3 regions of the Luteibacter sp. TLI7-4A genome follow, and region 3 is predicted to be linked to each of the others. Evidence: riboswitches for the same ligand, from Rfam matches in the RefSeq annotation. Region 3 holds a riboswitch; each other region holds the start of a gene.
The links. A riboswitch is a leader RNA that binds a small molecule or an ion and turns the genes downstream of it on or off. The one in region 3 is predicted to bind cobalamin.

Region 1 (3,275 bases), 310 kb from region 3:
GATATAGCCCGTGTACTTGCCGATGTAGACGTCGCCACCCGGTGCCGAACCCGGACCGGCATCGAAGTTCTTGAGGTTGTCGGTGCCGATATAGGCGCCACGGCTGCGCGTCGCGTAGTTGTACTTGTAGACGCTACGCTCGGTGTTCGTCTTGTCACCGAGGCCAGTGACTTCGAGCAGATGGTTGTCGGTGATGTTCCAGTCGATTTTGGCCATCCACTTGGTGGCCTTCTGCTCCTGGTTCGTCCGCTGCGGCGCGGTGGCGACGCTCGTGATCTGGCTGTTGGAGCGAGTGAAGTCACCCGCCGCGAACAGGAACAGCTTGTCCTTGATCAGCGGGCCGCTGATGTAGCCGGTGTACTGCGTATCGGTGCTCTTGTTGCCCGAACGGTTCTGATAAAGCGTGCCGTTCTTGCGATAGATGTTGCGGGGGTTCTGGCGCAGTGCCGAAGGCTGGAAATACATGCCCACGCCACCCTTCCACTCGTTACCGCCACGCTTGGTCACGATGTTGATCACGCCGCCGGTCGAGCGGCCGTATTCCGCGCCGTAGCCACCGGTGAAGATCTGCTGCTGGTCGATCGCGTCATACGGGAGGCTGGTGAAGCCCAGGCCGGTGAGGGCGTTGGTCACCGCATAACCATTGATGTAGTACTGGTTCTCCGAAGCCGACGAACCACCGAACGAGGCCACGTTGCCATAGCGGCTGTCGCCGGAGATGACGCCCGGCGCGAGCAGCGCGGCGGCGGTGACGTCACGAGCGAGCGGCAGCTTCTGCAGCTGTTCCGAGGTGAGCACCGTGCGCGAGTCCACCTGCGACACGTCGATCGCGGGAAGCACGTTGCCGGTGACCTGCACGCCTTCGAGGTTCTGTGCCTCGGCGGTGGTGGTGGAGGCACCTGCGAAGGACACGTCGACGCCGCCGCCCAGGTTCACCTGGACATTGTCGCGGGTCTCGACGGTCTGGCCGCCGCGCTCCACGGTGACCTTGTAGCGGCCGACCGGCAGCGAGCTGGCGCGGTAGCGGCCATCGGCGTCGACGCCGACGTCACGGGTCAGGCCGGTATCCAGGTTCTGCAGGTGGATGACGGCGCCTTCCGGCTGCGCGACGCGGCCGAAGACGACACCGGAAGCATTGGACTGGGCGAGCACGGCGCCGCTGGCGAAGCAGAGGGCGAGCGCGGTGCAAAGGGTCGATCGGCGCAGCACGCCGGTACGCTTGGTGGAACGTTGCATGTCTTGTCTCCCCGATAAACAGCAAGTAAGCCGGCCACAAGAGGTGGCCGAACTCGTTTCGATGCCGTCTCATGGGCTTTGGTACCCATCCCCCCGGATGCGGCCCTGGCTGCCCATGCTCCCCGTGCGCAAGTTATTGCGCCCGACGGCTATCGGTTGCGGTTGTAATCGAATTATTTTGCGCCCGTCAAGTGCGCGTTAAGAATTCCGTTAAGTATCCGTGACAGCCGGGGGCCCGACGGGTACCATCGACCGGTTCGGGTGTCCCGACCGGCCAAGGCCGGGGAGGATGAAACGGGAAGCCGGTGCGCCACGTCGTGGCAAGGCCGGCACTGCCCCCGCAACGGTAAGCGTCCATCCGGGTAGGTCGTCAGACCTTTCTCATGGAACCGGCCTCACGCCACTGCGCAAGCGGGAAGGCACCGGTTCCGCCACCCTGCGGTGGCTGGCGCGAGTCCGGAGACCGGCCCGATGAGCGTCCCGCCCCATGTGGCGGGCGTCCCTGTTTCGGTCGATTCGCGGAGGGCGGATCCGGGCAGCCACCGGGTTTCCGCCCGTTCGCCGTTCGTCGCACGTCCTCCTCGAGCGTCCTTCGCACATTGCCGCCCGGCGGCTGAGGAAGACGGTTCCATGAAGAAGACCCTGCTCGCGGCGGCTCTGTTGTCGTCCATCGCCGCGGCCCACGCCGCCGACGAAGCCGCGCCCGACCGGCTCGATCCGGTCGTGGTGACCGCCAATCGCGCCGCCACGCCACTGGACGAGGTACTCGCGCCGGTCACCCTGATCACCCGCGAGGACATCGAGCGCCTGCAGCCGGTGAGCGTGCAGGACCTGCTCACCGGTTTGCCGGGCGTGACGATCGCCAATGCCGGCGGCATCGGCCAGCAGACGTCGTTGTTCATGCGCGGCACCAACTCGTCGCACACCCTGGTGCTGCTGGACGGCGTCCGCGTGGGCACCGTGGGCGCCGGCCTGCCCGCCTACGAGCAGCTTCCCGTGGAGCAGATCGATCACATCGAGATCGTCCGCGGCCCTCGCTCCGCCCTGTACGGGTCCGATGCCATCGGCGGCGTGATCCAGATCTTCACCCGCCACGGGCAAGCCGGCGAAGCGCCCACGCCGACGCTCTCGGTGACCGGTGGCAGCCATGGCTACTCGGCGGGCCAGGTGGGCGTGTCCGGCGGAAGCCAGCACGGCTGGTACAACGCCAGCCTGGGCGGGCAGTACACGGCCGGCATCAACGCCTGCCGCATCGGCGCCGCGGCCGCCTTCGCCGGCTGCTTCACCGACGAACCCGACCACGATGCCTCCCGCACGTACAACGGTGCGCTGTCCGGCGGCTATCGCTGGGACGACGGCACCGAGTTGACCGGCAGCTGGCTGCGCAGCAAGGGCGACATCGAGTACGACGGCGACTTCCAGAACCTGACCCGGCGCTCGCAGCAGGTGGCCGGCACGAAGCTGGCGTTCGACGTGCTGGCGAACTGGCGCATGTCGCTCAGTCTGGGCCAGAACCAGGACCGTGCCGACAATTACCTCAATGGAGCCGACAAGACCCTCGACTTCGTCCATTACGGCGTGGACAAGGCTCGCGTCGGTTACCTCTATTCGAAGCGCAACCAGGCGTCCTGGCAGAACGACTTCACCCTCGCGACGGGCCAGACGCTGAGTGCGGGCGTCGACTTCCAACAGGAAAAGCTGAAAAGCGATACGGACTACCTCAAGGACTCGCGGAACAACACCGGCGTGTTCGCGCTCTACCAGGGCCTGTTCGGTCCGCACGAGATCCAGTTGTCGGCGCGGCACGACCACAACACCCAGTTCGGCAACCACACGACCGGCTCGGCGGCCTACGGCTTCCGCTTCGACAACGGCATGAAGATCACCGCCTCGTACGGCACGGCCTTCCATGCGCCCACGTTCAACGACGAGTTCTACCCTTACGGCGCACCGGTGAACCTGAACCCGGAAACCTCGCGCACGGCCGAGATCGGCCTCTCGGCGCGGCCGGGCGTGTGGAACTGGGCGGTGAATGCCTA
Region 2 (3,275 bases), 1.1 Mb from region 3:
CCGCCAGGCACGGAACGCGCGCACCCGCGACGCGCCCATGGGGCGATCGGTGGGACGTGCATCAAATCGTGCTTGCAGCGGAACATGGCTTGGCTCTCGTGACAGGAGGCGAATGCTACGCCCGGGCCGGTTGACCGGCAAGGCGCGCCGTCTTCGCGTTGGACTCCAAGTTAGGGACGCCCGGGCCGGTTTCAAGGGGAGGCGGCATACCCGCCTTCGCTACCGTGGCGACCACGTTTCACATGACGCGATTGTCATGATCGACGGGGCGCCCGGCATCTACAGTATGTGGCTATACAAATGTCCCGTCCGGACACCGCCCCGTCCACACATGTCTTGGAGCCCCGCATGCGCTACGTCAAACTCGGCCGTACCGGCCTGGACATCTCTCCCCTGGTCCTCGGCTGCATGACCTACGGGGTGCCCGATCGCGGCAACCACGCCTGGACGCTCGACGAGGAACAGAGCCGCCCCTTCATCCGCAAGGCGCTCGACCTCGGGATCAATTTCTTCGATACCGCGAATGCGTATTCCGACGGCACCTCCGAGGAAATCGTCGGGCGTGCGCTGAAGGATTTCGCGAGGCGCGACGAAGTCGTGATCGCGACGAAGACGTACTTCCACTGGCGCAAGGGTCCCAACGGTGGCGGTCTTTCGCGCAAGGCGATCTTCCACTCCGTCGACGACAGCCTTCAGCGTCTCGGCACCGATTACATCGACCTTCTGCAGATCCACCGCGCGGATCACGCCACGCCGGTCGAAGAGACGCTCGAAGCGTTGCACGACCTGGTGAAGGCGGGAAAGGTGCGCTACCTCGGCGCGTCGTCGATGTACGCGTGGCAGTTCGCGAAGATGGTCTACACCTCGCGCCTCCACGGCTGGACCGAGTTCGTGAGCATGCAGGACCACTACAACCTGCTGCAACGGGAGGAAGAGCGCGAGATGATTCCGTTCTGCATCGACCAGGACATCGCGGTCATCCCATGGAGCCCACTGGCGCGCGGCCGCCTCACGCGCGACTGGGACGAAACCAGTACCCGCCAGGAGAGCGACGTCTTCGGTAGCACGCTCTACAACGCGACCGCCGATTCGGACAAGGCGATCGTCGCGGCGGTGAAGAAGGTCGCCGAGGGGCGCGGCGTACCGCGTGCACAGGTGGCCTTGTCCTGGGTGGCCCATTGCGAAGGCATCACCGCGCCGATCGTGGGAGCATCGAAGCCACATCATCTCGACGATGCCGTGGCGGCGATCGATCTCGTGCTGAGCCCGGAGGAGACGGCGATGCTGGAAGCCGCCTACGGTCCCCATCCGATCGAAGGCTTTGAATAGACATCCGCGGCCGCCGCGTGGCGACCTCGGGGGCGCTTCTGAATAGAGGTGCCCTCCTTCGCATTGACTTTGGACGTCCAGAGGGCTAATTTCCCGCTCGTTAGCGGTCTTTATCTCTCTATTCGAATAGGAAGATAAAGCTAAGAGGGAAGCCGGTGGGAATCCGGCGCTGCCCCGCAGCGGTATGTGGAGACGAACCCGTCACAGGCACTGGATCGATGGCGATCCGGGAAGCGATGGGGGAGGAGGCGCCTCGGCGCCACATCCACGAGCCCGAAGACCTGCCGCCAGCCGGAGCGACGCGCCGTCATGGGTGCGCCGCTCCGTCCGGCCTGGGCCGTCGCCTCCTCCCGGGGCATGGCCCGGTTCGCCCGCGGGGGCGAAGGTCGACGGCAAACCCTCATGACCCAGGCATCGCCCAAGGGGTTTACTCCGGCGACGTCCGTGTCATGCGACGAGCCGCCCTTCCCTCCTCTTTCTTGCGAAGAGGAACACTCATGCCACACGTCACCTACCCCGGTTTTCCCCGTATCGGCCGCCGCCGTGAGTTGAAGCGCGCGCTCGAAGCCCATTGGAAGGGAAACATCGGCTCCGAGGAACTGCTCGATATCGCCCGTGAATTGCGCTCGCGGCACTGGGCGCTCGCCCGGGACGCGGGTGCCGACAGCGTTTCGGTGAACGATTTTTCGCTCTACGACCACGTGCTCGATGCCGCGGTCATGGTGGACGCCATTCCGGAACGCTACCGACCGCTTTACGACATCGATCCGCTGGCCGGCTACTTCGCCATGGCACGCGGCAGGCAGGACGATCGCTTCGACCTGCCCGCGCTGGAAATGACCAAGTGGTTCGACACCAACTACCACTACATCGTCCCCGAGGTATCGGCGGGCCAGACGTTCGCCGCCCGGCCCGGCAAGGTCGTGGACGAATATCGCGAAGCGGTCGCGGCGGGACACGTCGCACGCCCGGTGCTGCTCGGCCCGATCACCTTCCTGTGCCTCGCCAAGGCGGTCGATGGCAGCGACCCGCTGGCACTACTCGATGCGCTCCTTCCCGCCTGGGTCGGCGTGCTCGACGCCCTTGCCGACGCAGGCGCCGGGTGGGTGCAGGTGGACGAGCCCGTGCTGGCGCTCGATCTCGACGATGCGACGCGCGAAGCCTTTCGCCATGCCTATGCGTGGGTCGCCACGCGGTCACGGGTACGGGTGCTGGTCGCGACCTACTTCGGTTCACTCGACGGCAATCTCGAACTCGCCATGTCGCTGCCCGTCGCCGGCCTGCACGTCGACCTCGCACGTGCGCCGGAGCAACTCGACGCGGTGCTCGACGCGCTGCCGGCCGACCGCGTCCTCTCGGCGGGTGTTCTCGATGGACGCAACATCTGGCTGAGCGACCCCTCGATCATCCTTCCTCGCGTGCAGGCGCTACGCGATCGCCTTGGCAACGGGCGCTTGTGGCTGTCGACGTCGTGCTCCTTGCTGCACGTGCCGCTGGATGCCGGCGAGGAAAAGCGCCTGCCCGGAAATCTCGCGACGTGGTTGTCGTTCGCGCGGCAGAAAATCGCCGAGCTGCGCCACTACGCCGACGCCGTCCAGGGCGATGCAGTCGCCCGGGAAGCGCTCGCGCGCCAGCGCATACTGATCGCCGGGCGACAGGCCGCGCCGGGGGTCGTGCGTGACGAGGTACGCAAACGCGTTCGCCAGCTCACGGCGCAGTTCGGCCGGCGCCGCTCGGCGTACCCGTTCCGCGCCGCCGTACAGCGTGAGCGGTTCGGCTTGCCCGACCTGCCGACGACGACCATCGGCTCGTTCCCGCAGACGGCGACCCTTCGTGTCGCCCGCGCCGCGCACCGCGCAGGCAAGCTGGACGACGAGGCATATACCGCCATCCTGCGCGATGAAGTGCGCCGTGCCGTGGCGTTCCAGGAGGAGGCCGGTATCGAC
Region 3 (3,275 bases):
AAGAACAGCGCCATCGACGCGTCGGGCAGGTGCAAGGCGTCACCGAAATGGGAGAAGCGCGTGCCGATCATGAGCAAGGCGAACAACGCGGCGACGGCGGCGAACAAGGGGCGCGAAAGCGATTTCATCGGAAGAACCTCGATGTATGCACGGTTATGAACGGGGCTGGTAGCGCAGCGTCAGCATCCAGTTGCGGCCCGGCTGGTTGAAGTAGCGGGCCGTCTCGTAGTGGCGGTCGAAGACGTTGTTGGCTGAAAGCTCGACCTTCCATGCCGCGTCGAAGGCGTATGCCATGCGCAGGTCGGTCAACGCGTAGCCGCCGAGGCGATGGGCATTGGCGGTATCGTCGTAGCGATAACCGGAGGCGAACACGCTCGCGCCGGCACTGAACGCGCCGAAGCTGCGGTCGACGTCGACATGCGCGGTACGGCGCGCGCGGCGCGGCAACAGGTTGCCGTGGGAGGCATCGTCGCTATCGTCTTCCGGCTGCAGCCATGTCGCGTTGCCGGCGATGCGCCAATCGCCAAGCGTGGTGTCCGCCGCCAGTTCGACACCGCGAATGCGCGAACGATCGATGTTGTTCGCCCCACCGAAGGGGAACAGCGGCCCGCTCAGGCCCGAGTCGAATACGATCAGGTGATCGATCTTGTTCTGGAAGGCGTTGATCGACCAGTTGCCCCAGCCAGGCGTGCCACGCACACCCAGTTCCCAGTTCCGCGAGGTCTCGGGGCCGAGGTCGGGGTTGCCGTAGTCGGGGTAATAGAGATCGTTGAACGTCGGTGCCTTGAACGCGGTGCCGTAGCTGCCCGTGACGCGCAGGGTCTTCGTCAGCGCGTAACCGTACTGCAGGCTGCCGGTGGTCTTTCCGCCGAACTGGCTGTTCTCGTCGCGGCGCAGGCTGGCCTGTACCGAACTGGCCCCGAACTCCTGCTGCCACTGCGCGAACAACGCGTGGTTGCGCCGCGCGTCCACCAGGTAGTCGGTATTGCCGACGACGCGGTCGCGTTGCCAGTCGAAGCCGAGCGTGGTGAGGCCGGTGCCACCGCCCACGCGGCCAAGGTCGGCCTGCACGGACGCGACGTCGCGATGCGTGTTGAAGGTATCGGCGTAGACGCCGTTCTCGTAATCGGTGGACAGGTCTTCGCTACGGCCCAGGCTGGCGGTGAACAACATGTCCTGCGATGGCTTGTAACGCAGGCGGCCACCGACGACCTGGGTGGCCGATTCGGCGAAGTTGCTGCTGGTGCCGTCGTAGTGGTTGCGTCCTTCCGTGCGCGTGGCGTTGGCGTCCGCATCCCATTGCTCGTCGAATCGCCAGCCGCCCTTCAACGACAGCGCATTGTTACGGTAGCCATCCTTGTCCGGCTCATAGGTGAAGCAGCCGCCACCGCCCGGGCTGGGTTTGCCCCGGCAGGCGTTGATGCCATCGGTCTGGTCGTGGCTCGCCTCCACCGCGTACCAGCCCTGGGCACCACGGCCGGCGAAGCCCGCCGAACCGCGCAGCGTGTCGTAGCTGCCCACGCCCACGGAGAAATGGGGGACGAAGCCACCCTCGGGATGGCGGGTGAATATCTGGATGACGCCGCCGAGGGCGTCGGAGCCATACAGGCTCGAATACGGGCCGCGCACGATCTCGATGCGCTCGATCTGGTCGACCGGGATGTCCTGAAACGCCGCGGTGCCGGAGGTGGCCGAGCCGATCTTCACGCCGTCCACCAGGACGAGCACGTGGTCGGCCTCGGTGCCGCGCAGGAACACCGAGGTGGCCTTGCCCGGGCCGCCGTTGTTGGCGATCGAGACGCCCGGCGTACCGCGCAGCAGGTCGGCCAGCGACCGCGGTTGCAGCCGCTCGATCTCGGCCCGGTCGATCACGGTGGAAGCGGCGAGCACCTGGTTGAGGGCCTGGTCGGTGCGGCTGGCGGTGACGACGACCTGGTCGAGGTCGGTGGACGCATCGGCGAACGCCGCGGCCGGCGTGAGGAAAGCCACCGCGATGGCGACCGCGAGGCTGGAGGAACGAAATGACACGGGGTGACTCCCTGCTCACCGCGCCTACCCGCGCGGCATGAATGGCGAGGGACAGGAAGCGGGATGGCGGGATCGCCGGCGGCGGAAGGCTGTCGGCCACCCACGACATGGCCCTCCGCCTGTCCGGTGTACCTCGAGGCCGGTCTCCGGGCTCGCGAGCGCAGGGAATCCCTGCGGGGACGGCGCCTTCCCATGCCTTGGCACAGTGGCTCGATGCCGACCTTTTGCTCGCCTACCGTTGCGGGGGCAGCTCCGGAATGGCGGCGACCCCTTGGCAGGCCGCGCACGTCACCGGATTCCCGTTTCAATCCCCGGCGCTGACGCCGTGGATCACCTTGGGCGCCGACAGTGTAGCCGAACGCGCGGCGCGCTTGTCCCGCCAACGCAGGAAGGGCCGCTCGACCGCGTAGTGCAGGACGGCGCCTCCGGCCAGGGTCGCGGCCGCATAGATGGCGAAACGCAGGAATCGATGGTCGGCCAGTTGGCCGTCCAGGGCGGACTGCACGAGGTGGAAGACACCCTTGTGGCTGAGGTAGAGACTGTAGGAGGCGCGCGCCAGCCAATCCGCACCCGGGATATCCAGCCGCGCCAGCCAGGTGTCGCCACTGGCGGCGGTCACGAAGGCGGCCATCGCCAGCGCGATCAGCGGATAGCCGGCGACGCAGGGCCAGAACCCGGTGCGCGCGCCATCGAACAGCACGAGCGCGGACGCGAGCAGGAGTGCGCCAAGGATGAGCACCGCGTTCACCCGCGTCCGCAACCACGCCATGGCCCACGGCCGATACACGCCGCACACGGCGAGAGCGACACCGGCCAGCAGGCCATCGAGGCGGGCCCATGTGGGGTAGTACAGGTAGCGCAGATAGACGGTTCCCACGTTATCGCCCGCCGCCTGGGCCGGGGCGAACCAGTGCGTCCACGACCAGCTGCGCACGAGCATGCCGCCGACGACCACGGCGGCGCACGCGACGGCGAACTTCCACGCCGCTGGCTTGCGCGTCAGGGCGAAGGCGAGGATGGGAAACACGAGGTAGAAGTGCTCTTCCACGCAAAGCGACCATACGTGGGAGAAGGCGTAGTTCTCGCCGTTGTCGAACATCAGGTTGAAGGTGAAGGTGGGGAACTGCCATAGCGGCTGCATTCCCGATGTCTCCCTCCATGCGGGCCACCACGCGTACAGCGCCAGCACCATGAAGAACGCGGGCAGGATGCGTACGGCACGGCGCCGGTAGAAGTCGGCGAAGTCG

Region 1: linked by a shared signal. The riboswitch ahead of ACR9Y6_RS15610 (TonB-dependent receptor domain-containing protein) and the one ahead of btuB (TonB-dependent vitamin B12 receptor) in region 3 are both predicted to bind cobalamin.
Region 2: linked by a shared signal. The riboswitch ahead of metE (5-methyltetrahydropteroyltriglutamate--homocysteine S-methyltransferase) and the one ahead of btuB (TonB-dependent vitamin B12 receptor) in region 3 are both predicted to bind cobalamin.

Annotation. Positions count from the first base shown of each region.
Region 1 covers NZ_JBPGWO010000001.1:3,548,528-3,551,802, reverse strand. Annotated here, with positions in the region: gene ACR9Y6_RS15615 (TonB-dependent receptor) at 1-1,236, opposite strand, end outside; cobalamin riboswitch at 1,479-1,722, shown strand; gene ACR9Y6_RS15610 (TonB-dependent receptor domain-containing protein) at 1,867-3,275, shown strand, end outside.
Region 2 covers NZ_JBPGWO010000001.1:2,789,706-2,792,980, forward strand. Annotated here, with positions in the region: gene ACR9Y6_RS12375 (aldo/keto reductase) at 349-1,329, shown strand; cobalamin riboswitch at 1,417-1,632, shown strand; gene metE (5-methyltetrahydropteroyltriglutamate--homocysteine S-methyltransferase) at 1,827-3,275, shown strand, end outside.
Region 3 covers NZ_JBPGWO010000001.1:3,854,181-3,857,455, reverse strand. Annotated here, with positions in the region: gene ACR9Y6_RS16840 (hypothetical protein) at 1-128, opposite strand, end outside; gene btuB (TonB-dependent vitamin B12 receptor) at 154-2,028, opposite strand; cobalamin riboswitch at 2,149-2,381, opposite strand; partial or broken gene ACR9Y6_RS16830 (acyltransferase family protein) at 2,381-3,275, opposite strand, start outside.